Regions from separate parts of the Corynebacterium suranareeae genome, predicted to be linked through region 4. Evidence: predicted binding sites of a transcription regulator. Region 4 holds the regulator's gene; each other region holds the start of a gene.

Region 1 (7,502 bases), 590 kb from region 4:
CATCGATACGCTGCGAGCCTCTATGCCGGAGCTCACCACCGTGATGATTACCCACCACGTCGAAGAAATTGCTGCCTCCACCACAAATATCTTGATGATCAAAGACGCCCGTGTGCTGGCAGCTGGAACAGTTGAAGAGGTCATGACACCCGACAATTTGGGTGCGTTATATGACATGTCCGTTGCGCTGGAGACAGTTCGTGGTCGGTGGTTTGCCTTTGAGGGGCTGCATTAAACTCACCCCGTTTTGCACAAAAATGAACAGCTTGGTCTATCATTGCCAGAAGGCCGGCCCGTTACGGGCGCAACATTTTAAGTTCAGGAGTTGATCTACCTTGTCTTTTGACCCAAACACCCAGGGTTTCTCCACTGCTTCAATTCACGCTGGGTATGAGCCAGACGACTACTATGGTTCGATCAACACCCCTATTTATGCGTCGACTACCTTTGCTCAGAATGCTCCAAATGAGCTGCGCAAGGGCTACGAGTACACGCGTGTGGGCAACCCGACCATTGTGGCATTAGAGCAAACTGTCGCGGCCCTTGAAGGTGCAAAATACGGCCGTGCTTTTTCTTCCGGCATGGCTGCAACGGACATCTTGTTCCGCGTGCTGCTCAAGCCAGGTGATCATATTGTTCTCGGCAATGATGCTTACGGCGGAACTTATCGCCTGATCGACACCGTGTTCACCGCATGGGGCATTGAATACACCGTGGTTGATACCTCCGTTGTGGACGAGGTTAAGGCAGCGATTAAGGAGAACACCAAGCTGATCTGGGTGGAAACTCCAACCAACCCAGCACTGGGTATCACCGATATTGAGGCAGTGGCAAAACTGACTGAAGGCACAGACGCCAAGCTGGTCGTGGACAACACCTTTGCATCCCCATACCTGCAGCAGCCACTGAAGTTGGGTGCGCACGCAGTGCTGCACTCCACCACCAAATACATTGGTGGTCACTCCGATGTGGTCGGTGGCCTTGTTGTCACCAATGATCAGGAGATGGATGAAGAGCTGCTGTTTATGCAAAGCGGCATCGGCCCAATCCCATCTGTTTTTGATGCCTACCTGACTGCTCGTGGTTTGAAGACATTGGCTGTGCGTATGGATCGCCACTGCGACAATGCGGAAAAGGTTGCGGAATTCCTAGATTCCCGTCCTGAGGTTTCCACCGTTTTGTACCCAGGCTTGAAGGATCACCCTGGCCACGAAGTTGCAGCGAAGCAGATGAAGCGCTTTGGTGGCATGATTTCGGTGCGTTTTGCTGGCGGCGAAGAAGCAGCTAAGAAGTTCTGTACCTCCACCAAGTTGATCTGTTTGGCTGAATCCCTTGGCGGTGTGGAATCTCTACTCGAGCACCCTGCCACCATGACCCACCAGTCAGCTGCGGGATCTCAGCTTGAAGTCCCACGTGACTTGGTGCGTATCTCCATTGGTATTGAAGATATAGAAGATCTGCTCGCAGATGTCGAGCAGGCTCTCAATAATCTTTAGCAATTATTTGGCGGCAAGCAGCTTTTCAATATAAGCAATGCGTGCCTCCACCATGTGGTTGAAGAGTTCGTCAGAAGTTTTGACGGACTCTTCAGCTGCTTTACGGGTCAGTGGGGCTTCTACCTCTGGGTTTTGCTCTAGCCAAAGCTCTGGGACTGGGTGGAAGACGCTAGCTTTGTCTTCTTCGTCGCGGTTGTCAAAGTTGTAGTCAGAGGTTAGGGCGAAGCTGAAGACATCGGCCATCATCATTTCGCCGATGATGGTTGCTTCCTTGATGCTCAAACCGATGTCGGTCAAAAACTTCAGGGACTTTTCTGAGCCAGCGATGCGCAGCGGGGAAGTGCCTTGAGAGGTGATTTGTTCATCGAGCGCGACCAGGAGTACTCGTGGGGTTTTCCGGAATTGGTCGCGCAAGGAGCCCCACAACGTATGGATCGAATCTCGCCAATTACCGGCATCGAGATCAGGTACCTGGACATCGTTGATGATGCGCACCCATACTCGGTCGATGATTTCTTGACGATTCAATACGTGGTTATACAGCGCGCGGGGGGTTACTCCCATATCCCGGGCAAGGCGGTTCATGGTTACAGCACCGAATCCTTCGCGGCCCGCAATTTGGAGGGTGCGTTCCACAATGGATTCGACGGACAGGATTCTTTGGGTGGGGCGACCTGGCCTACGACCGGTTGATTTAGAGGATAGATTAGGCGTTGTGGCTGGTTTCATATTTTCACTAGGCATGTTAATTGAGATTACGCTTTTTTATGCAATACAACCAGCGTTTTCAGTGAAATACTAGACATGTCAACTAAAACCCTTATTCAAAATATCTATTATGGGTTTTACATTGAAAATTCATACGAAAGGTTGAGGATGAAAAACAGGATTGCAGTGGTTACTGGAGCGACCGGAGGCATGGGAATTGAGATCGTCAAAGACCTCGTGCGCGATCATATTGTCTACGCAGTGGGACGAAATCCGGAGCACCTAGCCACACTGGCGGAGATCGACGGAGTAGAAGCGGTGGAGTCTGACATCGTGACGGATGTGTTGGAGAAGGGAGGCGTCGACAAGCTAAAAAACCTTGACCGCGTGGATACGCTGGTGCATGCTGCGGCGGTGGCCCGTGATACGACCGTGGAGGCGGGCAGTGTGGCTGAGTGGCACGCGCACCTGGACCTCAACGTCATCGTCCCAGCCGAGCTGAGCCGCCAACTTCTGCCCGCACTTCGCGCGGCATCTGGCTGCGTGATTTACATTAACTCCGGCGCCGGCAACGGCCCCCACCCCGGCAACACCATTTATGCGGCCAGCAAACACGCACTGCGCGGGCTTGCCGACGCCTTCCGCAAAGAAGAAGCCAACAACGGCATCCGAGTCAGCACCGTGAGCCCCGGCCCCACCGACACCCCCATGCTGCGAGGACTTATGGATTCGCAAGGAACTGACTTCCGACCTGAGATCTACATTGAGCCAAAAGAAATCGCCAACGCAATCAGATTTGTGATTGACGCTGGCGAAACAACTCAGATCACCAACGTGGACGTGCGACCACGGATCGAGCTGGCGGACCGAAAAGACTAAGAACCTAAAAGATTAATTCTTAGGGGCCGCGACAGTTTCAGACGGTTCAGAAGCTGCGGACTGCTTGCGGCCATCAGCCAGCTTGCGGGCCATGCCGACCAAACCAGGAACGATCGAAACAAAGACAATCAGCAAGAAGATCAGATCAATGTTGTTCCGAACAAAGTCGAACTGGCCCAGCGCTGCACCCAACGCAACCACACCGGAACCCCACAAAATACCACCGATGATGTTGTAGATGATGAACGTGCGGTAACGCATACCCGCCATGCCAGCGACCAGCGGCGCGTAGGTGCGCACGATCGGCACGAAACGGCACAAAATAATGGTCACGGGGCCGTGCTTTTCAAAGAACTCCTCAGTTTGCTTGAGGTATTCCTGCTTGAAAATCCGACCATCAGGACGATTGACCAGCCTCGGGTGGAATTTATGACCAATCCAGTAGCCGACCTGATCACCCAGAATCGCAGCGATTGGGCATAGAACCAACACCAGCCACAGCGGGGCAAAAGGGTCAGCCTGATTAGCCAGCAGGCCACCAGTAAAGAGCAGGGAGTCGCCGGGGAGCAGCGGGAAGAGTAGACCTGATTCGATAAAGACAATGGCGAGCATTGCCGGCAGGATGAAGCCACCGAATGGGCCGGAGCCGGAAAGAAGCTCCATGGGGTCTAGCCAGGCTGGGCCGAGCGCAACCTGGGAGACGGAGTCCGCGAGAGTAAAAACCATGGTCGACAGAATACTCTTGATCGGCTGAATTTCTACATGGCAAAGTGTGACTTTTAGAAAAATAGGGGTTTATTCAGGGTCGGAGCCACATGAGGGGCTTGCTTGTCGACGTCTGGGTTGTTGGTGGCTGGGGTCTGGTGCCTTGGGCTGTGGGCAGGGGTGTGTGCCCGGTACCAGGCACACTACAGCGGCTGGTAACAGGCACAGGCTAAAACAGGGTATCGACAGCAGGACTAGACACATCTTCCGGTGGTCCTGGTGGATCAGGCGGGTTCGGCGGTGGTTGGTGGTGTGGTGGTTGGTGGTGTGGTGGTTGGCCGTGGTGTTTACGTCTCGCCCACGCACCACCTGAACTATCTGATGCAGCAGAGCGGTTACACACCGGACCTGAACCATCCGCAGGATAATGCGCTGCCCGACCTGTATCAGGATCGCGGTCCATATAGCCTTTCCCATTGACCCCACTGCGTGAATCATCAATACGGGGATGATGGTTATAACACTGCTGGGTTAAGTTCACCAGGTTGGTCAACCCACCTTTAACCCACGGGTCAAGATGATGAACCTCGCACTCTAACTGCGGGCGATCACAATGCGGGGCACTACACACTAACTCTGAGGCGAACAACGCAATTCGCTGCATGAGATTCGCTGAGCGTTGCATCCGGTTAACATTCAACGCTTGCCCGGTTGGTCCATCAAGCAGCACAGCGAAGTCGTATTTCGCAGCGATCAGATTCATGATCTCTGCCAGATTCAACGAGTACCCGGTGTTGGTGGGGTACAGCTTGTTCAGTGGGCTGCTACCACCATTACTGTTGGTGGGGTCGGTGGTGTTGATGTCGTTGATGTCATCGGTGGTCATGGAGATGATGATGCTGGCTGTGCCACCGCGTGCTGGGGTGACAATGCCTTGGTTGTAGATCTCCATGATGTGGTGCAGTGCGTCAGCATGGCGTTGTCCACGGCTGCGGGTATCATCTGCGGGTGGGGTATCGACCAGGTTGCCGCGTTTGGTTAAGGGTGCGGTGTTCGCTGCGATTAGTGCTGCGGTGGTAGCAGGGATCAGGCCGCTGATGCGGACCATGTTGTTGGCATCGGGTTTACTAAATGCCAGGTAGCGTTTGCTCATCGCGGTGATGGGATCGGGGTGGGCGTTATTAGCTGTGCGTATTTGGTTGCGTAGCCAGGTGCGTAGGTCTTCTGGGGTGCGCCAGATGGCGTGGGTGAGTGCTTGGTGGCGCAGTTGGTCGTAGCTGGGTGTGGTGTTTGGGTTGAGGTGGGTGAGTTCTTCGGTGATGATGGCGTGTTTTTCCGCGCTGATCTGCGACTTGCCACGTGACGTACCTGAGCCACCTGAGCCGCCATCGGGCTGGTCATTGCCATCAGTGTCATTGCCTGTACCGGTGTTCCCTGGGTTGGGTTCTGGGTCGGGGTCATCACCACCGGAATCCCCGGAATCACCTGAATCACCCGAGTCGCCGTTGTCTCCTGAGCTGCTTTCACTGCCACCGTTGTCACTGCTGGTTTTTCCTGTGGTGGGGTAGAGGGTGTGGGCGAGGGTGATGCGGTGGTGGGCGCCTTTTTTTGATAGGCCGAAGGTGGTGGTGAGGTAGTCGATGAGGTGGGTAGAGCCGATGGTGTGGGCGGCGTTGGTGCGTTCTGCTAGTGCTGTGGTTTGGGCGGCGATGGTGGCGTGGTGGTTGATGGCGTGTTCGAGTGTTACAAGGTCTGGCTCGAGGGGTGTGTAGTGCTCGAGGGTGACACCGTCAGCGTCTAGTAGTGCTGCCAGGTGATTATCGATGGCGTGTAGTGCGGTGGTGATTGCGTTGACGTGGGTGCTGATGCTCATGGTGTCCCCCTTCTTTCCCTGTGGGTCCCCGTTTTGTTGTTATCACCTACCCTACCCGCCCATGTGTTCGAATGCAAGGGTGATATGCAAACACTTGTTCAAACACTGGAAACCGCCCAAAAAGCACCTGTCCTTCACATCAAAGACAGGTGCTTCCAGCAAAAAACTTAGAACAATGCTCCCGCTAAGGTTCGATCGATAGCTTTAGCTGCGGCTTCAACAGCATCTAGGAGCGCAGTCAATTCTTCTTCTGTTGTGGTCAGCGGTGGTGCAATGTGGAAGCGGTTACCGGAAATCATTGGCCACACACCGTGTTCCTTAAATGCAGCAGCACCAGCGGCCACAGTGTCTGCATCGGCGTCGAATTCTACTGCCCAGAAGAATCCGATACCGCGAACATCAGCAACTACACCAAGACTATTTGTCAGTTCGCGCAGGCGAGGCTCAATTACTTCAGAGCCAAGTCTTGCTACTCGAGGAATGACTTCACCTTCTGCGTAAATCTCCAACGCGGCTTTGGCAGGAGCAACGGCGAGTGGATGGCCAGAGTAGGTTAGTCCGCCAGAGTAGGCCTGGGATCCGAAGGTGTCGCGGATGCCCTTGGTCATGATCACGCCACCAAGTGGGGCGTAACCTGCGTTAACACCTTTGGCGAAGGTAATCATGTCTGGTTGGAAATCTTCACCGGCGTGTTCGTAGGCAAAGAGCTTTCCGGTGCGGCCAAATCCAACCATGACTTCGTCGGCGATAAACAAGATGCCATGTTTGTCGCACAAGTCGCGTACACCGTTGAGGTAGCCTGCTGGTGGCACGATAATTCCAGAGGATCCAACGACGGGTTCCAGCACGATCGCTGCGATCATGCCAGCACCTTCAAACGCGATGACATCTTCTAGGTGCTTAAGTGCACGCTCGCATTCTTCTACTTCCGAGGTGGCGAAGAATGCTGAGTGGTGCAGGAATGGGGCCCAGAAGTGGTAGATATCTGGGTCGGTGGTGGGGTTGCCTAGGCGGCGGTGTTCGCCGGTGAGCATCATGGCGGATCCGGTTGCGCCGTGGTAGCTGCGGTATGCGGAAAGTACTTTGTTGCGTCCGGTGTGTAGGCGCGCCATGCGGATGGAATGCTCGATGGCGTCGGCACCACCGTTGGTGAAGAATACGTGGGAGAAATCGCCACGCGTCATCTCAATAATCTGAGCTGCTACTTCAGAGCGCACATCGTTGCCGAAAGCCGGGTTGATGTTGGTTAATCGTGCTGCTTGACGCTGGATTGCTTCAACGAGACGTGGATTGTTGTGGCCTAAGTTAGCTGAGACAAGTTGGGATCCCATATCGACAAACGCATTGCCATCGAAGTCATAGAGCGTGGATCCTTCGGCTGCCGCCCAGACTTTGGGGTTGATTTTGTCTTGCGCGGACCAGGAGTGGAAAACGTGTGCTCGGTCTTGATCGTATGCCCGTTTTTCTTCTTCCTTAGCCTGCGCAGAGCCAAATTCAACGAAATCGCCATCAATATTGGTATAGCCGGTTAGTGCCAAATCAATTCACTCCAAAAATATAAAAAAGATTATTTCCTCGCCTCACCCTAGATCAACCCGATCTGCTTTAGCACGTGAACGGCTGTTTTGTCCGTTTCTTGCAGCATGAGTGGGTTGGTTCCAGGCATGGGGGAAATGGTGGTATCAGGCAGTTGTCCATACGTGGGGATACCAATCAGATGGACGCGTGGATCAAGATTTCCATTGGGGTGAACCAGCAGGCGGGTGGCGGGATCAACTTCAGGGGAGCCGGTGGGCGCTGCTGTGCCGTCGATGGAATAGTCGTTGAATGGTCGCACCCGA
Region 2 (7,502 bases), 870 kb from region 4:
TGCGGATACCACCGTGACTTTGGCTAAGGCTCACTCCTTGTCACTTGATGAGGCTCTTGAGTTCTGTGGTTTTGATGAGTGCGTTGAAGTTACCCCAGATGTGCTGCGCATCCGCAAGGTCATTTTGAATGCTACCGAGCGTGGTCGTGCACGTTCCCGCGCGAAGAACTTGAACAAGTAAATCTTTTTAAGTTCGCTTGGCCCGCTGTGTCCTTTGGATGCAGCGGGCCAGTAGTATTTTGGGGGTGAGATTAAGGTTCGGAATTCTAAGTGTTGTTGCATGCACCGTTTCTTTGGTGGCATGTCAAGCTAATCCAGGTCCAGCACCTGTTGAGGAGCCAACCACTGCAACAACCACGGCTACGACTACCACAACGGTGGAGGAAGAGGCCCCCAAGCAGGATCGAGAAACCATCAGCATTGGCATTGATCCGATCCGCAATGGTTTTAATCCACATTTGCTCTCTGATGATTCGCCGTTGGTTCGCGATATTGCCTCGTTGGTTCTACCGAGCGCCTTTGATGGCAATCAATTAAATACCGATCTCTTGGATAATGTTGAGCAGGTAGACGATCTAACGGTCAGGTATACCATTGCGCAAGAAGCCCAGTGGAGTGATGGTACTCCGATTACAGGCGCTGATTTTGAGTATCTACGTAAATCTATTGTGGCTGGATCAGGCACGCTGAATGAGACGGCGTACTCGTCGATTTCTAAAATTGAGACCTCCGGCGGCGGAAAAACGGTAGATGTGATTTTTAGTCAACCGATTGCTGATTGGCATGTGCTGTTCCAAAACTTATTGCCTAGTCATTTGATTGCTGGTGGCTCTACATTCCAGACAGCGTTTTATGATTCGATTCCAGCTTCCGCTGGCCGCTATATGGTTCGTTCGATTGACCGGCAGCGCGGGGTGATTACGTTATCGCGCAATGATCGTTTCTGGGGTGAAAACCCGGCACATGTGGAGATGTTGCAATTTAATACTGTGGCATCGCCGTCACGGGCGGGGGAGTATCTGCGCACAGGGCAGAGTTCGTTTATGAATCTCACCCCGCAGGAAACACTGGTAGACACGCTTAATCTGGTGCGAAATACTGACGTGCGGGTCTCAGACACCACGCGCACGCTCGAGCTGGTCTTCAATGCCGAAGCGCTGGCTCCGGCACAGCGCGCCTACCTGACTTCGCTTATCGACGTCCCCCTCACCGCCCGTCTAGCCGGCGGGCGCAGCTCAAACCTAGGGGTGGCTGAAACGGTGGAGGCGAGCGTCGACAAGCAAGAAATACCTGCACTGCGATTGGCGGCGGACCCTGCCGACGATGCTGCATTGGCAGCTGCGCGGGCGATCGTCGATATGCTGGCTGCTGATGGGATCAAGGCTCAAGTCGTGACTACGGACTTGAGTTCGGCGATTGCTGGGGATTTTGATGCGGTTGTGGCATGGACTCGAAATGCCACGGATTCGGTAGCTTTAGCGGATCGGTTGGCGTGTGGCGTGAATTTGGCAAAGTGGTGTGCTGAAGACACCACCGAATACATTAATGGTGTTTTAGCTGGCGATATTCCTTTTGATGCTACATGGGAGCAGCAATTTAATGCCAGCAATCACCTGCGGGTTCCGATCCTGCGGGAGACGCGGGTAGAGGCGAAAAACAACGGTATCCTAGGGGCTGCAGATGGTTGGCCGGGCGGAATTTCAAGTGCGGCAAGTTGGAGGAAAAATGATGTGGAACAATGATCTGTCGGGTGCCCGAGTGGTAGCAGTCCACGCGCATCCTGATGATGAAGCAATCACAACGGGTGGTGTGCTGGCGGATCTTGCAGCTCGAGGCGCAGATGTCACGGTGATTACGTGCACTTTGGGGGAACAAGGTGAAGTGATCGGTGATACGTTTGCGCAACTTGTCAATGGGGATGCAGATCAGCTTGGTGGATTTAGGATTCATGAGCTGTATGCCTCTTTAGAGATTTTGGGTGTGCGTGGCATTCATTTGGGTGGCGCTGGTTGTTGGCGTGATTCAGGAATGGTGGGGGATCCTGCAAATGAGCATCCTCGTGCGTTTATTCACTCGGGTGAGCGTGCAGTAAACCAGCTGCGTGAGTTGCTTGAGCAATTGCGTCCGCATTTGTTGATCACCTATGGGCCAGATGGAGGGTATGGGCATCCTGATCACATTCGCGCGCACGAGATTACGCATGCAGCAGCCGGAGATACCCCGAGGATTTTGTGGGCTGTCAGCGATCGTAAGGAGTTAGACGAAGGCCTCGAGGCAATCACTCAGACCCCTGATGGTTGGGGCGCTGGAGAGCTTGCTGCGGTTGATTCTGTTGATCTGGCTGTTGAACTCAGCGATGAGGTATATGCCAAAAAGGTTGAATCTATGCGCGCTCATGCTACTCAACTCTGGATTGCAGATGGATCTATATCCCGTACCAATCCAGTTGCTGCGCATGCCGCCACTAGCCAAACAGGAGTGAAAGTGTGGGCGCTGTCGAATTTGATCGCGCAGCCCATTATGCGCCACGAACACTATCAACTAGGCCACGGCGTTCCACTGCCAGAGGGAGCCACGGGAGTGCTCGACGGACTGGAGTTCTGACATAGTTATGGCAGAATCTGAACAGGTTCGGAACAAGAGTTTCATTCACCAAAATCCCGGTCGGGGAGAGGTGTTTGGTGGGCTATTTTGGCTCAGTTTAGGGGCACTCATTTCGGTGCTTTTAGAGGTAATTTATCTAGGCACTAGAGTTACTTTTCCAGGTGGAGTTTCCCTCGCTGTGCCCTACACAATCGTCATTGCATTCTTGTTCAATATGGTCTTGACCAGGACTTCTATGCTGTGGACCGATCATTGGCTTGCAAAATTCACGCCACTTATGGTGTGGATCGCAGGCTTTATGGCGTTGCTTGTGTGGAGCGTGGTTGTAGGGGATCAATTAATACCGAATAATATTCGCACAGTACTGCTACTTTTTGCTGGTTTTTCCGGCGGAATTTGGCCTGCGGTTAGGGGGAAGTAGCATAATAGGCCTACAGCTTCACCATTTTGACCCCATATTTATTAGCCTCTCAAGTTCTCAGGAGTAAACGAAAACCCATGACCTACACAATCGCACAGCCCTGCGTTGACGTTATGGATCGTGCCTGCGTTGAAGAATGCCCGGTTGACTGCATCTACGAGGGTAAGCGCTCGCTGTACATCCACCCGGATGAGTGCGTGGACTGTGGTGCATGTGAGCCTGCTTGCCCAGTTGAGGCAATCTTCTACGAAGACGATGTTCCAGACGAGTGGATCGATTACAACGATGCCAACGCTGCATTTTTCGACGATCTGGGCTCTCCAGGTGGTGCAGCAAAGCTTGGTCCACAAGATTTTGATCACCCATTGATCGCTGCGTTGCCTCCTCAGGCATAATCGAACGCATGACCTCTCGTACCCCGCTTGTTTCTGTTCTTCCTGATTTTCCGTGGGATTCGCTCGCCGGCGCAAAAGCTAAGGCCGCGTCGCACCCGGATGGAATTGTTAATCTTTCTGTTGGAACACCGGTTGATCCGGTCGCGCCCAGCATTCAGATAGCGCTCGCAGAAGCAGCGGGGTTTTCGGGTTACCCACAAACCATCGGCACCCCGGAACTCCGCGCAGCCATTAAGGGCGCGCTTGAGCGGCGCTACAACATGACAAAGCTTGTCGACGCCTCCCTCCTCCCCGTCGTGGGCACCAAGGAAGCCATCGCGCTGCTGCCTTTCGCATTGGGCATTTCCGGAACCGTGGTTATCCCCGAAGTTGCCTACCCAACGTACGAGGTAGCAGTGGTGGCTGCAGGGTGCACTGCGATGCGCTCGGATTCATTGTTCAAGCTTGGCCCGCAGATCCCAGCGATGATGTTTATCAATTCACCATCGAACCCCACTGGCAAAGTATTGGGCATTCCGCACTTGCGCAAGGTGGTGAAGTGGGCTCAGGAAAACAACGTGATCCTAGCTGCTGATGAATGCTACCTGGGTCTTGGTTGGGACGATGAAAACCCACCAATTTCCATTCTGGACCCACGTGTATGCGATGGTGACCACACCAATTTGATCGCGATTCATTCGCTGTCTAAAACCTCAAACCTTGCTTCCTACCGTGCGGGCTACCTTGTGGGTGATCCAGCTTTAATTGGTGAGCTCACCGAAGTGCGAAAGAACCTCGGCTTGATGGTTCCATACCCAATCCAGCAGGCCATGATCGCGGCTTTAAACGATGATGACCAAGAAGCCGGACAGAAGCTTATTTACGCGAAACGGCGCGCCAAGCTGATGCGTGGTCTGCTGGAATCAGGTTTCCGTGTGGACAATTCTGAAGCTGGACTTTACCTCTGGGCAACCCGCGATGAGCCTTGCCGTGATACCGTAGATTGGTTCGCTGAGCGGGGAATTTTGGTAGCACCAGGAGACTTCTACGGTCCTCGTGGCACCCAACACGTGCGTGTTGCCATGACTGAGACCGATGAACGTATCGATGCCTTTGTTTCTCGCCTGGGCTAAACACGACTAAGCTTATTTTGTTTAATTTTGTTCGTTGTTGAACTTTGTCCGTTGTTGAAAGAGGCCATTTGAATTCCAAGCAAAAAACCTGGGGTAGTCGATTTTTGAGGGCTTCCAGGCAGTTCATCAAGTTTGGAATCGTTGGTGGCTCTGGAACGCTGGTTAACCTGGCGGTAGCGGCGTTGTCTAAGAAGATAGCTGGATGGACCGTTGGCATTCATGAAAGCGATGCTTTTATGAACTTGCTTGGCTCCTCATTCCACATCCGTTGGTATCACGTGTTCATGACCATTGCGTTCCTTGTGGCTAACACGTGGAACTACCAGCTCAACCGCATGTGGACCTTCAAGACAGCAACGATCGTGTCCTGGTGGAAAGGTTTTTTCCCCTTCCTTGCAACTGGTCTTGTGGCGTTTATAGCTAGCCAGGTTGTGGCTACACTGCTAATGAATGAAACATCACCAATTGCCTTGTCGTCGGAGCTCTTTGATGATTCAACAGGCTTCCGTACTAAGTTCTATTGGGCGTTGGTGATTTCCATCTTTGTCTCCATGCCAGTGAACTTCATTGTGAATAAGTACTGGACCTTCAAGAAGCCGAAAACAAGAGTGGTTCTGGAATCTGATCCGGTTTAGTCCAAAAGACCCATATTAGAACAAGGATTTGCGTCCAATTCAGTGTTCTAATATGGGTTTTCTTCAAATCTAACAATCGAATAAAGGTTCGAATAAAAAGGTTGTAGGTGTCCACCCCATAAGGCACCATGGCAGTAGAACACATGACATCCAGGGGGAATCATGATCCAAGAAATCTACTTCAGCCACAACAACCCACACGACCCATACGCCCACTACACCACCGACATCAACCGCGACACCCACCAACTCTGGGTCACACTCACCACCGACTCAGACAACATGGACGCAGACTCCTTTATCACCGAAGTCATCCGCATCACCGGCTTCTCCCGCCACGAAGTCAACAACGGCCTCAACGCTATGGCCGCCATGACCAACCTCCCACACTTGCGTGCTATCCAAGAACGCTACTTCTTCCTCAGCATCCGCTACCTTTCCTCCATCATGGTCGCCGTCGCCAAAGCAGACCCTGCCCTATGGGAAGAACTCGACCTACGCATCACCGACGCTTTAACCCCAGTCACCAACGGCGAAGTGATGATCCAATCCTCCACCCTGGCAAAACGTATCGCCACCTGGATCAAAGAACTCGACCCAGAAAGCACCAACACCACCCCACAGACCGAGGACTACGTCAAAGTCACCACCACCGATGACGCCACCTATGTCCGCATCAAAATCAGCGGCCATGACCGCCACCTACTCAATGACTTACTGAACAAGCTTGCCGAACAGGAGATGGACCTACCTGAAGCATTCATGGCGTTTATCACCAGCCAAATGGACGTGAAGATCACTAAGTATCTCTATAGCCCTCATCATCATCCTGAGCAGCTGTGGTCACCTGATGATGGTGATATTGATCCTAAGGCCTATGCTCATGCGACCTTGGTGTGCACCAAGGATCTGGATGAGGTGGCAGAGCGTACGGAGAAGTCCTACACCCCGAGTGAGAAGATGAAAGCCCTAATCAGGGCGAGGGATGGGCATTGCCGCTTCCCAGGGTGCTGTGTCCCTGCGAGTAAGTGCCAAGTCGACCACATCATCCCGTGGGACCAGGGCGGCCCCACAGCAGAGTGGAACCTGCAGTTGTTGTGCCAGCGGCATCACAATATGAAAACCGATCACCGCTATGAGGCTGAGGCTAATGGGATGGCGGAGATTAAGTGGATCGGGCCGATGGATGTCCCAGCGATCACCAGACCTGCGGGACCTTTGGTGAAGCAGATGCCGAGAGGGATCTGGGGTCAGTTGCTGCGTGATCGTATGCAGGCTCGGTTTGAACGCCTCCGCGACCACGCACTCAACAAAGAAGACTAGTTGGCGTGCAACTCAGAGTTAAGCTCAATCACCTTGGAGTTGGGCACTGCTACAACTTGACCACTAACTGAGTCACGCCTGAAAACAAGACCGTTTGAGCCAGCGAGGGAGGAGGCTTTCACGAGGGAGCCGTCGATAAGCACTTTCGTGCCTGCAGTGATGTAGAGGCCGGCCTCGATGATACAATCGTCGCCCAGCGGAATGCCGCAGCCGGAGTTGGCGCCGAGCAGGCAGCGCTTGCCTAGTGAAATAACATGCTGCCCGCCACCGGATAGGGTACCCATGATGGATGCGCCGCCACCGACGTCGGTGCCATCATCGACGGTGACACCTGCGGAGATACGGCCTTCGACCATGGAAGCGCCCAGCGTGCCAGCGTTGAAGTTCACGAAACCCTCGTGCATAACGGTGGTGCCTTCTGACAAGTACGCTCCAAGTCGGACGCGGTCTGCATCACCGATGCGCACACCCGAGGGAACCACGTAATCCACCATGCGTGGAAACTTGTCGACGCTATAAACCGTCACTTGGCCCCGGCGTGCCAGGCGGGCGCGGGTCAGCGCGAAACCTTCGACCGCGCATGGGCCGAAGTTAGTCCACACAACGTTGTTCAAAAGTCCAAAAATTCCGTCAAGGTTGATGGTGTGAGGGCGGAAAACTCGGTGGGAGAGAAGGTGCAGGCGCAGCCAAGCATCATAAGCATCGGCAGGAGCAGCTTCGGTGTCGATCGTTGTTGTCACGATCTTGCGGGTGACGTTTCGGTCTTCGTCAACGCCTTCAAGAGCTTTAAGCGCATCCTGATTGGTGGTCCCGATTTTTGGGTACCACACGTCCAGGACGTCGCCAGTAGAGGTCAGTGTTGCAATTCCGGTTGCGGAAGCAGTAGTCATGACCTACAGAATAATTTCTATCGCACGATCAGTTCAAGTCGGATGGTGTGCGGCCACCACGTAGTGGACTATTTACTGTGGCAAAAGACAACAGCACTAAGAATCCATAAACAATAGCAACG
Region 3 (7,502 bases), 630 kb from region 4:
TCGGATTTATGATCGCCACGGACCGCGCGGACTCGTGATCGGCGGTATGTCACTCGTTGTGATCTCCCTGTTTGCACTGTCCACCGTCGATGAGTTCGCCAACGTGTGGTTCATCATCGGCGTACACATCGTGTTCTCCATCGGCCTTGCGCTGCTGTTCACTCCACTGATGACAGTCGCGCTCGCCTCCGTCCCCGACAACCTCTACGGCCACGGCTCCGCGATCCTCAACACCCTCCAACAGCTCGCCGGCGCTGCAGGCACCGCGGTTATGATTGCGGTTTATTCCACCGTCAGCAAAAACATGCTTATCGACGGCGCCACCCAACAAACCGCCCTCGCCAACGGCGCCAATTCAGCATTCTTTGCCTCAGCGTGCCTCGCGGTTTTTGCACTGATTGTGAGCTTCTTCATTAAAAGGCCAGCCCGCTAAGCTTGATCGCATGATCAGCATCGGAACAGACCTCGTTCACATTTCGGCGTTCGCAGAGCAGCTTGCACAGCCGGGAAGTTCTTTCGTGGAGGTGTTTTCCGCAGGGGAGCGTCGAAAAGCAAATGAACGCGAGGGAAGCCGCTACGCCGAGCATTTGGCAGGGCGCTGGGCGGCAAAAGAATCTTTTATTAAGGCCTGGTCACAGGCCATTTATGGGCAGCCGCCCGTGATCGCGGAAGAAGCCGTGGTGTGGCGCGACATCGAAGTGCGCGCCGACGCGTGGGGGCGGGTCGCCATAGAATTAGCCCCCGGCCTCGCGCAGGTTGTGCGGGAATCCATTGGGGAATTTTCCACCAGTTTGAGCATCAGCCACGACGGCGACTATGCCGTGGCGACGTGCGTGTTGACTAGCCAGTAGCCACAGAGAAGAGATAAGAAATCAGCATTCTTTTGATTTCTTCAACGATGCTTTCAAACGCTTCTTCGGAGGTGTTTACATCACGCACGGCATAGTTGAGCAGGGAACTCACGGTATGAACCAGCAGTCCAGCAAGTGACATGCGCTCCTCATAACCTGCTCCACGAGCAAGCGGGCGCATCACTTCCGCGATTATTTCCAGCATCTCCTTTTCCGTGGCGGCAGCTGTTGCGCGCGTGGCGGGAGTCGACTGGATGGCATGCCACACGGCCCGCCGAGATGGATCATCGCGCCATAATCTTGCCAAGTGCTCAATGAACTCATCGAGGATATCTGGCCACTGCAACGCAGGAACTTGATCGGAAAATTTCTTTAACTCTGCGACAGCTTCCGCATTATCCACGCGGTCAAGCTCGCAGATAAGCACATACTTATTGGCAAAAAACTGATACAGCGTGCCGATCGGAACCTCAGCACGCTTAGCGACTTCATCGAAAGTAAAGGACTCAAAGCCTAAATCGACCAGCACTGAACGCGCAGCGGTGAGGATTCGATTGAATCTTTCACGACTGCGCTGCTGTGCAGGACGGCGGCGGGGCATTAAAATTTCAGTGCCCGCTACTTCCATGTGCTCGGAGTCCTTTTCGGATGTCATAAAATTCTTATGCTGCAGTGATCTCTCGGACGATGCGCTCAACGTGTCCAGTTGCACGAACATTGTACTTGGCTAAACCAACGGTGCCATCAGCATTGATGAGGAATGTGGAACGAATTACACCCTGAACAATTTTGCCGTAATTCTTTTTCTCACCAAACGCACCCCACGCAGTCATCACAGACTTGTCCTCATCGGATAGAAGAGGGAAGTTTAAGTCATGGTCCTCACGGAACTTCACGAGCTTGTCCACCGGATCCGGCGAAATGCCAACAACTGCGATGTCTAAATCATTAAGGCTGCTCAAAGAATCACGGAAATCGCATGCTTCCTTGGTGCAACCTGGCGTGTTGGCTTTGGGGTAGAAGTACACCAGAACTTGTTTTCCGGCGAAATCACTAAGTGAGGTGGTCGAACCCGAATCATTCGGTAGGGAAAATGCGGGTGGGGTATCTCCAACGTCAAGGCGTTTCGCTTCAGTCATGTATTCAACAATAGCCGGTGGCTTAGGATGTAGATACCTTGCATATAGGGTGATTTTGGGGACTGGTGCACCTTGCGGGCAAGTGTTCAGTAATATGGACTCCCAGTAACGGGTTTTCATGACGCGTTAATTTTTAGATGATCACAGATACACCAATCAGGAGTAGCCCAGTGGCACGCAACATTGAAGACATCCAGCGCGATATTGAGCGCACCCGCCGTCAGTTGGCTTCCACCCTCGACGAGCTAGCGGACCGCAGCAAGCCAGCCAACTTGGTCGATGATGCTAAGAACCAGGCAACCGAAAAGCTTCAGGAACCTAATGTCCAAAAGGTACTTCTGGGAGTAGCTGCAGTAGTTGTCGGCGCAGTTGTTTTCAGCATTGTGCGCGGCCGCAAAAAGGCCAACGATCTGAAGGAAATCCAGCGCCTGCTTTCCGAGCGCTAGGTTAAACCAGGACCGCCCCAGCCTCATGTAGTTCTTCTAACGCGCGGTCCCCGGCATTAAAGTCCACTGCCGAGCACATCGATGTAAGAATGCGTACCTTGAAACCTTCTTTCAAAGCATCCAGGGCAGTGGCGCGTACGCAATGATCCGTTGCAATACCTACGATATCTAGGTCTGTCACATCTTTGTTTTTCAACCACGGACCTAGAAGTAGTTCTTCTCCCGCCGCAGTGCCTTCAAATCCGGAATAGGCAGCGGTGTAGTGGCCTTTGCGGAAGTATTCATCGATGCTGTCAGTGTGGATGCGCTCATGCATCGCTGCGCCAGCGGAATCTGCAACGCAGTGAATCGGCCAGGAGTTTTTAAAGTCCGGGGTTTCAGAGAAGTGCTCACCTGGGTCGATGTGCCAATCTTGGGTAACCACGACGACATCGTATTCAGCCCCGTGAGAGAGCTGGTACGCACCGATTTTTCCGGCTACTTCATCGCCTCGTTCTGTGGCTAGGCTGCCACCAGGGCAGAAATCTTTTTGAACATCAACCAGAATCAGAGCGCGTGCCATGTTGGGACCCTTTCGTGGAATGAGTGCATGTTGCTCCCTAAAGTCTAGCTTTGGACAATCCCGGGCCTCTAGTCTTCTTTGTTGAGTGCGTGGTCGCGGAGGCGTTCAAACCTTGCCTGCATACGATCACGCAGCAACTGGCCCCAGATCCCTCTCGGCATCTCTTTCACCAAAGGTCCCGCAGGTCTGGTGATCGCTGGGACATCCATCGGCCCGATCCACTTAATCTCGGCCATCCCATTAGCCTCAGCTTCATAGCGGTGATCGGTTTTCATATTGTGATGCCGCTGGCACAACAACTGCAGGTTCCACTCTGCTGTGGGGCCACCTTGATCCCACGGGATGATGTGGTCGACTTGGCACTTACTGGCTGGTACACAGCACCCTGGGAAGCGGCAATGCCCATCCCTCGCCCTGATTAGGGCTTTCATCTTCTCACTCGGGGTGTAGGACTTCTCCGTGCGCTCTGCCACCTCATCCAGATCCTTAGTGCACACCAAGGTCGCATGAGCATAGGCCTCAGGATCAATATCACCGTCATCTGGGGACCACAGCTGCTCAGGATGATGATGAGGGCTATAGAGATACTTGGTGATCTTCACGTCCGTTTGGCTGGTGATAAACGCCATGAATGCTTCAGGCAGATCCACGTCTTGCTCGGCAAGCTTGTTCAGTAAGTCATTGAGTAGGTGGCGGTCATGGCCGCTGATTTTGATGCGGACATAGGTGGCGTCATCGGTGGTGGTGACTTTGACGTAGTCCTCAGTCTGTGGGGTGGTGTTGGCGTGGTCTGGGTCGAGTTCTTTGATCCAGGTGGCAATACGTTTTGCCAGTGTGGAGGATTGGATCATGACTTCGCCGTTGGTGACTGGGGTTAAAGCGTCGGTGATGCGTAGGTCGAGTTCTTCCCATAGGGTAGGGTCTGCTTTGGCGACGGCGACCATGATGGAGGAAAGGTAGCGGATGCTGAGGAAGAAGTAGCGTTCTTGGATAGCACGCAAGTGTGGGAGGTTGGTCATGGCGGCCATAGCGTTAAGGCCGTTGTTGACTTCGTGGCGGGAGAAGCCGGTGATGCGGATGACTTCGGTGATAAAGGAGTCTGCGTCCATGTTGTCTGAGTCGGTGGTGAGTGTGACCCAGAGTTGGTGGGTGTCGCGGTTGATGTCGGTGGTGTAGTGGGCGTATGGGTCGTGTGGGTTGTTGTGGCTGAAGTAGATTTCTTGGATCATGATTCCCCCTGGATGTCATGTGTTCTACTGCCATGGTGCCTTATGGGGTGGACACCTACAACCTTTTTGTTCGAACAGTTATTCGATTGTTAGATTTGAAGAAAAACCATATTAGAACACTGAATTGGACGCAAATCCCTGTTCTAATATGGGCTTTAGGGTTTTACTTGTTGCGGATCCATTCAGCTGATGCTGCAGCTAGCTCTTCGATGCTGTGGACAACGTCGAAGACTTTGCCATCTTCATCGCTTTCCAATGGTTCGAGAGTGGCAAATTGGGAATCCAGCAAGGTGGATGGCATGAAGTGATCTTCGCGCGCCTTCATTCGGGAAAGAAGGAGATCGTAGTCGCCGTGGAGATGGACAAAAATGGTGCCTGGGCACTTGGTGCGCAGTAGGTCGCGGTAGGAGCGCTTGAGTGCGGAACACGCAATGACGCCATTGGGTCGGTCGCGGAGCCACTTGCCAACCTGGACTAGCCACCATGCGCGGTCGTCGTCGTCAAGCGCTTGGCCGGAGGCCATTTTGTCGATGTTTTCCTGGGGGTGAAGCTCGTCGCCGTCTTTGTATTCGATTCCAAGCTCTGCGGCAAGGGCTTCGCCTACTGAGGATTTGCCGCAACCGGAAACGCCCATGACGACAATGTGCAGGCCTTCGGCTGCTGACATGTCTGATCCTTTCTCTGGTGGTATCTCGACTGCACGGTGCAGGAAATCACCACAAAACTTATTGGTACTATCATAACCTTTTGTGGGTGATTTTGTAAGATCTAAAGCACAGTCCCCGTGGTGTAAATGATCACATCACGGGGACTTTAGGGATTAAACATTCTTGTCGTTTGGAATGATTCTGGCCTGGAGCGGATACTTCCGGGCGTAGGTCTCAGCGACTAAATCAACGATCTGCTCGTAGGTCATTGACCCGGTATTGATCACGAGGTCATAGTCCTCATCACGGCTAGGATTCCACTGATACAGCGCGTAGGACATCTCTTGACGCAGTCGGTCTTCCAACGCGCACTGCTCAGCGGCAGCGGATTCAGAGAGCCCAGTTTTGTACATGACGCGTTCAATGCGCTTGTTCAAAGGCGCAATGAATTTAACGTGCAGGGTTCCAACGACCGGCCCTAAGACTAGGGCGCCATTTCGGCCCAGCATCACGCCACCATCAGCGACAGCTTCAAGTACTTCTGCGGTGTTCTTTCTTGCCAGCGCGGAGTTCGCCGCCAGGTTGGACGCTGCAGCCATATCTGCATCTTGGGTAGAACCGTAGGAGACCGTGCGTAGCCAACGGTTGAAACTGCTGTCAGAGATCAGCGCCTTCTTATCTACCTGCGCGAGAGTGTCTGAGCTAAATACTTGATTGATATACGTAACGCCCAGTCGCTTGGCAATCATTGGTGCGATATCTGATGCACCTGAACCACGCTGTCCAAACACAGTGATGATTGGTGGGTGATCCTCATGAATGGGGCGGATTATGGTGTTGCGGCCATCGCCAATTTCGGCGATTTGAACCTGATCGGAGGTTACTCCGTGGCGGCCAGCAACGGCATTTTGCATACGGCGTTCGTTGAGGTCGTCGATGATTTCGGCGTGCCTGCCAGCATCAAGCCGGTAAGCAATGATGATGATCAACGCGACGATGGCAAAACCTGCAGGGATTGCACCGGTTGCGATACGGATACCTTGCACTGCTTCAACACTTTGCGCGCCACCAGCCATGGAGGTGTAACCGAACGCTGCGATCACAGCACCGCCGATCCAACCACCAATACCTTGGCCACACTTACGGATGAAGGACACCACGGAGTATGTGCCACCCTCTGCACGGATGCTTGAATTCCATTCACCGTAATCCACGGTGTCGGCTTCCATGGAGAAGATCAGTGCGTTGGTGCAACCGATACCGATACCCAGCAAGAACCAGGTCACCACTGCTGGAAGGAGCTGGCCTGAAGGGATAATGAACATCAACAGGTAACCGACGATGACAAAACAAGCAGCCATCATAAAGCCATTGCGCTTGCCAATGCGCACCGTGATGGAAGGAATAAGTGTCGCCACCAAAATTGAGCCGACAGTTTGTGCACCCATCAACCAGGTAAACCATGAAGCATTGCCCAGAACATCGCGGGTGTAGTACATCGCCACAGCGTTGTTGGTAAACATCGCGCTGAGCAGGAAGAACGTGCTGGCACACAAGATGATCAGTGGGCGGTTTTGGCCAATCATCTTGAAGGTGGATTTGAAGGAAATCTTGCCTTCGGGGCGAGGAACAACCTCACGGGAGTTGGCAAAACAAATCAGGTACAAACACACTGCAATGACACCGAGCACCAAACAAGTGATGGTGAATTTCAACCGCATATTATCTGCAGCAGTATCTGCGAACTGTGGTGCCACGACGGCAGACAGCAACACGCTAGCCAGTGATGAAGTGATGGAACGTGCGCCAGACAGCTTTGAACGATCCACAGGATCTTGGGTCATAGATGCTGACAAAGAACCGTATGGAATGTTGACAAAGGAATATGCCAGCTGGAATAGGGCATCAAGCAGGAAAATCCAGGCGATGGCAGCGGCACCGCTTAAACCTGCCGGAGTACTAAACAGCAGCACAAACACAATGGCCAGTGGGGTGGAACCGAACAAGATCCATGGTCGCAGGCGTCCCCACTTGGTTTGGAAACGGTCCACTGTTTGTCCAGCGATTAGGTCAGCTGCACCTGCCCAGATCTTTGTTACACCGTAGATCGTGCCGGCTACTGCCGCTGAAATACCAACGATGTCTGTCATGTACACCATGATGAACATCGAGGTCATGCTGAACATGAGGTTGTTGGCTATATCGCCAAACGCATAGGTGAGTACGCGGTGGTTGGGCAGGGTACCACCTGCCGTTCGCTCCTTGACTGGGGTAGTCACGTGAATCTCCAAGTTTTTAGATGGTTGTGCCAAGTCCCGGAGAATTCAATTGGCCGGCAGGTGGCACGTTAAAAATAAGGTGTAGCGATTTAAGAGAGTTCCGCAACGAGGTTGGTGATGTGGGTTGCCACGTCATCGTTCGAAGCGAGCTCGGAATCGAGAAGGTTTAGAAGAGCGAGGGGGGCGTCGTCAAGCAATTTTGCCTCGTTGATTTCGGACGCGCGGGTGTCGCGGACTTCCTCGGTGCCTAGGACGTAGGCGATCCACGCTGCAATCGACAGCGCGGCACCATTTCCGGGGCGGCCGGCTGCGAGTTCGGCCTTGAGGATTGGGACGGCGCGCATGCGCT
Region 4 (7,502 bases):
GGTAGCTGCTCGTGACATGTTTATTCGCCATGCCCTTATTGAAGGTGACTGGTCCACGCACCACCGGTTTTACCATGACAATGTGGCAAAGCTTGAAGCTATTGGTGAGCTTGAAGCCAAAGCACGTCGACGCGGCATCGTTGTTGATGAAGACACCTTGTTTGACTTCTACGACGCCAAACTTCCAGCTAATGCCACCACCTCCCGCAACTTTGATTCCTGGTGGAAGAAAACCTCCCACAATACCCCAGACTTACTGGATTTCGATCCAGAGAATCTGGTCAATAAGGACGCAGATGCGGTCAGTGAGGAAGCCTTCCCGGATAAATGGATCAAGGGAAGCTTAGTTTTTGATCTCAGTTACCATTTCGAGCCTGGTCACCCAGAAGATGGCGTAACAGTTCTTGTTCCGATTCCGGTGCTCGGCGGTCTAGACACGGAAGGGTTCGACTGGCTAGTTCCAGGGCTCAGGCTTGATCTAGTGACAGAGCTTATTCGCTCAATGCCTAAAGCTTTGCGACGCACCGTCGTTCCCGCCCCAGATTTCGCCGAGCGCGCCCTACCGTTGCTTCGCCCATATATGACACCACTAACCACCCAACTTGCTGATGCTCTGCATTCTTTAGGTGGCCAAGGGATCAACGCTTCAGATTTTCATCCGGAAAAACTTCCTGATCACCTTCGTATTTCTTATGCTGCTATTGATCGTCGCGGAAAAATCATCGATAGGGATCGTGATCTAGAGGCTCTTAAAAAGCGTCGGGCTAATCAAATTCGATCCTCAGTATCCAGTGTGGCTAAGGCATCTGAACAGGACGAAGCAGCTCAATGGACCCCGGATTCATTAGGAACCATTGCTGAAGAAATCGAAACCACAGTTGATGGGCAGTCTGTCACTGCATTCCCCGCACTAGTTGTCTCCCCCACTGGTGTGTCGGTGAAAGTGATGCCTACCAAGGCCGCGGCGGATGCCTCAATGATCACCGCCACGTTGACGCTGTTAATGCGTGAAATTGAGGTTTCCACCAAACAAATGGTCAAGGGGTTGCCACTCCAGCAGCGTGTTGCGGTAGATAACTACCCTCATGGCGGTGCAGATGGTTTAGTTTCCGATGCGCGTGTCGCAGCCATCCGGGATTTAATGTTTGCCCACGGTGGTGCTGTTCGATCTCCTGAAGAGTTCGAGGTCCTTTTATCTAAGGTTAAACCGGAGACTGCCGGTGTTGTGCGACGCACTGTGGTTACTCTTGCCCCAGCACTCGTCCAATATGCCCAGGTAGTTTCAGAACTGGAAACGTGGTCTGGGCCAGCAATCGACGATATGACTGCCCAGTTAGATTTCCTTCTTCCGGAACGAGCAATCAGCATTCACGGTATTAGTCGGTTGCAGCACTTGCCACGCTACCTTCATGCCCTCTTGATCCGTTTGGAAGAAATGAATCAAAACCCTGATCGGGACGCCGACCGCCAAGATGAAGTGAATTTCGTTGAGGAGCAACTAGAAAAGCAGCTTAAGAAGCTTCCCGCTCAGCGGGCACACACGAAGGAAGCAAAAGATGTTGCCTGGCAAATCCAAGAGTTGAGGGTGAGCCTGTTTGCACAGCGTCTGGGAACTCCCCGGCCTGTGTCACCACAAAGGATCCAAAAAGCGATTGCAAAGCTTCGGTAAAAATTGACCCCAACGGTGACGGTGAGCTAGCCAAGTTCGGCACCTTGGCTAGTCTCTCCCTCTGCGACGCATAAGTCGGATCTCTTTTTCGAAATCATCTGCGCTTTCAAATGATTTATATACAGATGCGAAGCGAAGATACGCTACTTCATCTAGTTCTCTAAGTGGGTCAAGGATTGCTAGTCCAATATCGTTTGCTCGAACTTGGGAGCTTCCGCTGCTACGTACGGCTTCTTCCACTTGTTGCGCAAGCCGCTTAAGGGCATCATCTGATACGTCTCGCCCCTGGCAAGCTCGCCGAACACCAGTGACAACTTTCTCCCTACTAAAGGGTTCTGTAACGCCATTCCTTTTAACCACCAGGAGCACAGCTTTTTCGATCGTGGTAAACCGCCCTTGGCATTCGCTGCACTCTCGACGTCTACGAATCGAGCTTCCAGCATCGATCACACGTGAGTCGATAACTTTGGAATGATCATGTTGGCAAAATGGGCAATACACTTATGGCTCCTCATCTTTCACTTCAGGCATTTCCATTTAATCCTTGAAGTGAACTGGCGGTTAGTCCATTAGTTTATGCCAGCAGCGCGTCGTTTTGGATTATCGGTCCAGGCTGACTCCGACTACTTGTGTTTCATAGAAAGTCTGCGTTGCTTCTTCCTCGCCTGACTGGGACAGCACAATCCCTGCAAAAATTACGAGCCCAAATAACCCACCACCTGCCCATTGCTTTAGTGATTCTTTAATCGAACGCGCGTGAGGATTATGGTTCTGCGTAGAACCTGTAAAGTGCTCACGTAGATGTTGCTGTGATATTGGATAATTTTTCCGCCCATGTGGCAGAATTCGAAGACTTTCGGGGCGACAGAACCTATCACTATTCGAACAGTCAATCGTTCGAACATGACGTTTCTTAACTCGCTCTACAGACGGCACTTCTTGCATCCAAACCGCAGCAGATGGCACCACAACCCCCTGACGTCGTGCACCCGATTCCAGCCCGTTAGCAGCATAAATAGTCATCTCAACTCTCCAACCGTATTTTCTTGCCCACATCATAACGCTCGACCAGGACACCTTCGAACACTCATACCGTTCACATGTTCGAGTGATTTCCCATGTTCGATTTATAGCACCCCATTCGAACATTTGTCTAGAGTTGGGTGAAAATCGTCGAACACTCGTACCATTTCCGCAGGAAAACATGTATGGTTAGAAATTAGAGAAACTGACAAAGGTTCGAATAGCTCAGCTTCATCGCAATGCGGTGAACGTAGCCGAAGTTTTAGGCGTCACCCCAGGTGTGCAAAAGAAAGGGAAAAGGGAGATGGCAATCGAAAAGAAGCCAGCAGGAGCGCGAGGCAGTCGTGGTAGCCGTACTGCCAAGACGTTGCCAAATGGCAAACCAGACCCAGCTGGCCTATCTGACAGGCAGCGCAGAATTTTAGAAGTAATCCGAGATGCTGTGGTTCTAAGAGGTTATCCACCAAGCATTCGAGAAATCGGTGATGCAGCAGGACTCCAGTCCACATCGTCTGTTGCTTACCAGCTTAAAGAGTTGGAAAAGAAGGGATTTCTTCGCAGGGATCCCAATAAACCACGTGCTGTAGATGTTCGTCATCTTCCAGAAACTGAAGGCCGTGGCCCTAAAGCAAGTGCTGCTAACAAAAACAAGCAAAACCAAAGCACTTCCCCAGATCCTGAGTTGTCGGGACAGACTGCCTTCATTCCAGTCGTTGGAAAGATTGCTGCCGGAAGCCCGATCATGGCTGAGCAAAACATTGAAGAGTACTACCCACTTCCAGCCGAGATCGTTGGAGATGGTGAACTGTTCATGCTCCAAGTAGTCGGTGAGTCCATGCGAGATGCGGGCATCCTTACCGGTGACTGGGTTGTTGTTCGCTCTCAACCAGTAGCAGAGCAGGGCGAGTTTGTAGCGGCCATGATTGACGGTGAAGCTACCGTGAAGGAGTTCCATAAGGATTCCTCTGGTGTCTGGCTGTTGCCACATAATGATACTTTTGCGCCGATTCCTGCTGAAAACGCAGAAATCATGGGCAAGGTTGTTTCCGTGATGCGCAAGCTATAGATCAGCTTTTAGCCATCCCGCCTTGAGATGTGTTCTCACATCACGAGGCGGGATTTCTGTTATTTAGCCACATTCGGGGGTAATCGGGCAAATAAGTTTTTCTTAATCTAAAAAGTGACTTTACCTGTGGGTTTTCGGAGTTTTGTCGTCAGATTTTGAAAAAATCCTGCCCGATTTTTTGATTGTTTACCGATTTCACACCTCCACTTGCAACCAAATGAGGCTTTTGCGCGTTGTTCAGTGAGACAATAGGTTAGAAATTCGGACATATTTAGTAAATAGGCTTTTTGCTTTAAGGAGTGGCATGTACGCAGAGGAGCGCCGTCGTCAGATTGCGTCATTGACGGCAGTAGAGGGACGTGTAAATGTCACAGAATTAGCCGGCCGCTTCGATGTCACCGCTGAAACCATCCGGCGCGATTTGGCGGTCTTGGATCGCGAAGGAATTGTCCACCGCGTACACGGTGGAGCTGTTGCCACTCAATCCTTCCAAACTACAGAGTTAAGTTTGGATACCCGTTTCAGGTCTGCATCTTCGGCGAAGTATTCGATCGCAAAGGCAGCAATGCAGTTCTTACCAGCCGAGCATGGAGGACTGTTCCTTGACGCCGGTACAACTGTCACTGCTCTAGCAGATCTTATTTCAGAACATCCCAGTGCAAAGCAATGGTCGATTGTGACTAACTGTTTACCAATCGCATTGAATTTGGCCAATGCAGGACTAGACGATGTTCAGCTACTAGGCGGCAGTGTTCGAGCAATCACGCAGGCAGTTGTTGGTGATACTGCATTGCGCACTCTAGCGTTGATGCGTGCTGATGTGGTGTTTATCGGTACCAATGCATTGACTCTAGATCATGGGTTGTCTACGGCTGATTCCCAAGAAGCAGCAATGAAGTCAGCAATGATTACCAACGCAAATAATGTTGTGGTGTTGTGTGACTCCACAAAGATGGGCACCGACTACCTCGTGAGCTTTGGTGCCATTAGTGATATTGACGTAGTGGTGACAGATTCCGGTGCACCTGCAAGTTTTGTTGAGCAGTTGCGTGATCGTGACATTGAAGTTGTGATTGCAGAATGATTCTTACTGTCACGGCTAGTCCATACCTGTTGAGTACTAATGAGCTCAACGGTGAAATCGAAATTGGCGAAGCAAATAAGATTAAGCAAGTCTCTACTGTTGCTGGTGGATTTGGCACAGGTGTAGCCGCCACATTGTTTTATGGTGGCAATGAAACATTTGCGGTGTTCCCTGCTCCGGAGATTTCGCACTATATGCGATTGGTAACTTTTGCTGGTTTGCCGCATGAGATTATCCCCGTGGCTGGTCCTATCCCGATGCATATCACCATGCGGGATGGGGATGGAAATGAAACCAAATTTAAAGATTCACCGATGCCGCTGGATGTTTCTCAGTTGGCAATCCTTCGGGATCTAGTGGTTCGCCGCGCTGAGGATGCTGCGTGGGTTTTGCTCGGCGGCAATCTTCCTTCCATTGCTCCGGCTGCCTGGTTTGTTGATGTGGTGAGATCTCTTCGTCTTTATCATCCTCACGTCAAAGTCGCTATTGCTGCTACTGGGGCTGCGTTGCGTGCTGTTATCCGCCAATTAGCTGCAACATCACCAGATGCACTTATTGTTGCGGCGGAAGAAATTGAAAAAGCTACCGGATTGGAAGCTAAGGCATTGCGATCCCCTTGGGCTGAGGGTGATCTCTCCCCTGCCGTCGAGGCTGCAAGAGCGTTGATTGACAGGGGCGTCGTTGAAGTATTGGTTACCAACAAACGTACTGAATCATTGTATGTTTCTGCCTCTACTTCACTTTTAGCTAGCTACGACAGCACACCAGGAAAGCAGGGTGTGAATTGGCGGGAATCGTTTACGGCAGGTTTCCTCGCAGCTTCCAATGGCGGTAAGACCACGACAGAAAGTCTCATTAACGCTGTTGCGTATGCGAATGCAGAGGGTAGTGAATGGGATAACTACATCCCTACCCCAGATAAGCTTCGCACGGAACATGTGGTGATTAAGCAATTGTCTTAAGGAAACCCCATGTACACGGAAAACTGCCTCGGACTCAACGTAAACGAAAGAGTCCGAGGCAGTTTTTCACGCCTTGTTTAGGCTCACATTAGCTAGCGGCTTCGATAACTTCACGCACAGCTGCGCGAGCTTCGGTTGCGCCTTCGGCGTCAAGTGCTGCTTCTGCTGCCTTCTTGCAGGTTTCCAGTGTGACTTCCGCCAACTGCGCACCCACTGCTGCAAGAGCAGTGGAAGCTGCAGAAAGTGAATTCACACCGAGACCAGTCAGTACGGTGGCAAGCAGTGGATCTGCTGCTGCCTCACCACAAACTCCGACTGGGGTATCAAAGCGCGCACCCTCATCGCAGGTGTGCTTGATCAGGCGCAAAACTGCTGGCTGCCATGGATCGGTCAGGTAGGCCAATTCTGGAGACATACGATCGGCTGCCATGGTGTATTGGGTCAAGTCATTGGTACCAATGGAGACGAAATCTAGGTGTGGCATGATCTTATCCGCCATAAGTGATGCGGCAGGAACTTCGATCATCGCACCGGCGATCAGTCCGCGTTCGCGGCAAAGGTCTGCAAACCACTTGGCTTCATAGGCGGTGGCAACCATAGGAGCCATGACCCACGTGGGGGCTTCATCGCCACGGCCAAGGTCGTTACTTGCTTTGGCAATTGCATCAAGTTGGCGGGTGAGTAGATCAACGTGGCCACGTGCAATGCGAAGTCCACGAACGCCTAGCGCTGGGTTCATTTCATCTGCCATTGAGGCAAATGGCACTGGCTTATCGGAACCTGCATCAAGTGATCGAACAACGACCTTTGATTCAGGGAATGCTTCCAGCACCTTCGAGTAGACTGCTGCTTGCTCATCTACGGTTGGCTCTTCAGTTGCTGATAGGAAGCACAGCTCGGTGCGGAAAAGGCCAATGCCTTCTGCTTCCGTCTTGGCTGCCTGCTGTGCAGAGTTGCCATCTTGAACATTGGCAAGAAGTTGAACGCGGTGTCCGTCTTTGGTTTCCGCTGGGCCTTCCCACTCCGCAATGCGGGCTGCTTGTTCTAAGGACTCTGCCACGAGCTTGGTGGCCTCAGCTTCGTCGGCGTTGCGGTCAATGGTGCCGAGGCTGCCGTCGATAAGCACTTTTTCCCCGGACTTGATGTCCTTGATGCCAGCGCCGGTAGCAACGATGCAAGGAACGTTGAGTTGGCGGGCAATGATGGCGGTGTGGCTTGTTGGGCCACCAAGTTCTGTGACAAGTCCCACAAAGAGATCTGTATCAAGTGCTGCGGTATCCGCTGGGGAGAGGTCATCGGCGAATAGGATTACCTGGCCGGATACATCAGGAAGACCTGGCTCTTCATCGCCACGTAGCTCTGCGATGACGCGGTCGCGGATATCACGAAGGTCTGTGGTGCGCTCTGCGATCAAGCCACCTGCGGCTTCAAACATGGAAATGAATTTGGTGGTGGCAGCAACAACCGCGTACTCGGCTGGGTGTCCACCCTTGATGCCCTTGCTTACAGCTTTGCGCCAGCCTCGGTCATTGACCATGCCGGAGGTTGCTTTAAGAACTTCTGCTGCTGGGCCTTCTGCAGCTTCGGAGCGTTCAAGCAGGCGGGAAGAAACCGTGCCTGCTGCAACATCGAAACGCTCTTGTTCTGCTTCGCGCTTATCTTCGGCGATTACTTCGCCTGCTTGGGGCAGTTCGGGTC

Evidence for each region. Region 4 encodes LexA, which represses DNA repair genes until DNA is damaged. Its sites were predicted from a motif close to CGAACANNTGTTCG; they were not measured.
Region 1: a site for LexA is predicted at 5,718-5,731, ahead of N24_RS12720 (HNH endonuclease signature motif containing protein). Genes of this name have one in related genera too.
Region 2: a site for LexA is predicted at 5,245-5,258, ahead of N24_RS06230 (HNH endonuclease signature motif containing protein). Genes of this name have one in related genera too.
Region 3: a site for LexA is predicted at 4,299-4,312, ahead of N24_RS12940 (HNH endonuclease signature motif containing protein). Genes of this name have one in related genera too.

Annotation. Positions count from the first base shown of each region.
Region 1 covers NZ_AP017369.1:2,746,910-2,754,411, reverse strand. The annotation lists gene N24_RS12745 (ABC transporter ATP-binding protein) at 1-235, shown strand, start outside; gene N24_RS12740 (cystathionine gamma-synthase) at 336-1,496, shown strand; gene N24_RS12735 (TetR/AcrR family transcriptional regulator) at 1,500-2,240, opposite strand; gene N24_RS12730 (SDR family oxidoreductase) at 2,373-3,083, shown strand; gene N24_RS12725 (DedA family protein) at 3,096-3,809, opposite strand; gene N24_RS12720 (HNH endonuclease signature motif containing protein) at 4,018-5,661, opposite strand; gene N24_RS12715 (aspartate aminotransferase family protein) at 5,829-7,199, opposite strand; gene N24_RS12710 (FAD/NAD(P)-binding protein) at 7,247-7,502, opposite strand, start outside.
Region 2 covers NZ_AP017369.1:1,292,177-1,299,678, forward strand. The annotation lists gene typA (translational GTPase TypA) at 1-181, shown strand, start outside; gene N24_RS06200 (ABC transporter family substrate-binding protein) at 297-1,742, shown strand; gene mshB (N-acetyl-1-D-myo-inositol-2-amino-2-deoxy-alpha-D-glucopyranoside deacetylase) at 1,729-2,604, shown strand; gene N24_RS06210 (hypothetical protein) at 2,612-3,025, shown strand; gene fdxA (ferredoxin) at 3,103-3,420, shown strand; gene dapC (succinyldiaminopimelate transaminase) at 3,429-4,532, shown strand; gene N24_RS06225 (GtrA family protein) at 4,601-5,167, shown strand; gene N24_RS06230 (HNH endonuclease signature motif containing protein) at 5,330-6,490, shown strand; gene dapD (2,3,4,5-tetrahydropyridine-2,6-dicarboxylate N-succinyltransferase) at 6,487-7,380, opposite strand; gene aroP (aromatic amino acid transport protein AroP) at 7,409-7,502, opposite strand, start outside.
Region 3 covers NZ_AP017369.1:2,789,760-2,797,261, reverse strand. The annotation lists gene N24_RS12970 (MDR family MFS transporter) at 1-433, shown strand, start outside; gene acpS (holo-ACP synthase AcpS) at 444-851, shown strand; gene N24_RS12960 (TetR/AcrR family transcriptional regulator) at 841-1,506, opposite strand; gene bcp (thioredoxin-dependent thiol peroxidase) at 1,514-1,990, opposite strand; gene N24_RS12950 (DUF3618 domain-containing protein) at 2,161-2,436, shown strand; gene N24_RS12945 (isochorismatase family protein) at 2,438-2,998, opposite strand; gene N24_RS12940 (HNH endonuclease signature motif containing protein) at 3,067-4,227, opposite strand; gene N24_RS12935 (gluconokinase) at 4,391-4,894, opposite strand; gene N24_RS12930 (cytidylate kinase family protein) at 5,048-7,153, opposite strand; gene N24_RS12925 (mannitol dehydrogenase family protein) at 7,243-7,502, opposite strand, start outside.
Region 4 covers NZ_AP017369.1:2,161,505-2,169,006, forward strand. The annotation lists gene hrpA (ATP-dependent RNA helicase HrpA) at 1-1,669, shown strand, start outside; gene nrdR (transcriptional regulator NrdR) at 1,718-2,170, opposite strand; gene N24_RS16640 (hypothetical protein) at 2,270-2,692, opposite strand; gene lexA (transcriptional repressor LexA) at 2,997-3,758, shown strand; gene N24_RS10125 (DeoR/GlpR family DNA-binding transcription regulator) at 4,063-4,842, shown strand; gene N24_RS10130 (carbohydrate kinase family protein) at 4,839-5,804, shown strand; gene ptsP (phosphoenolpyruvate--protein phosphotransferase) at 5,893-7,502, opposite strand, start outside.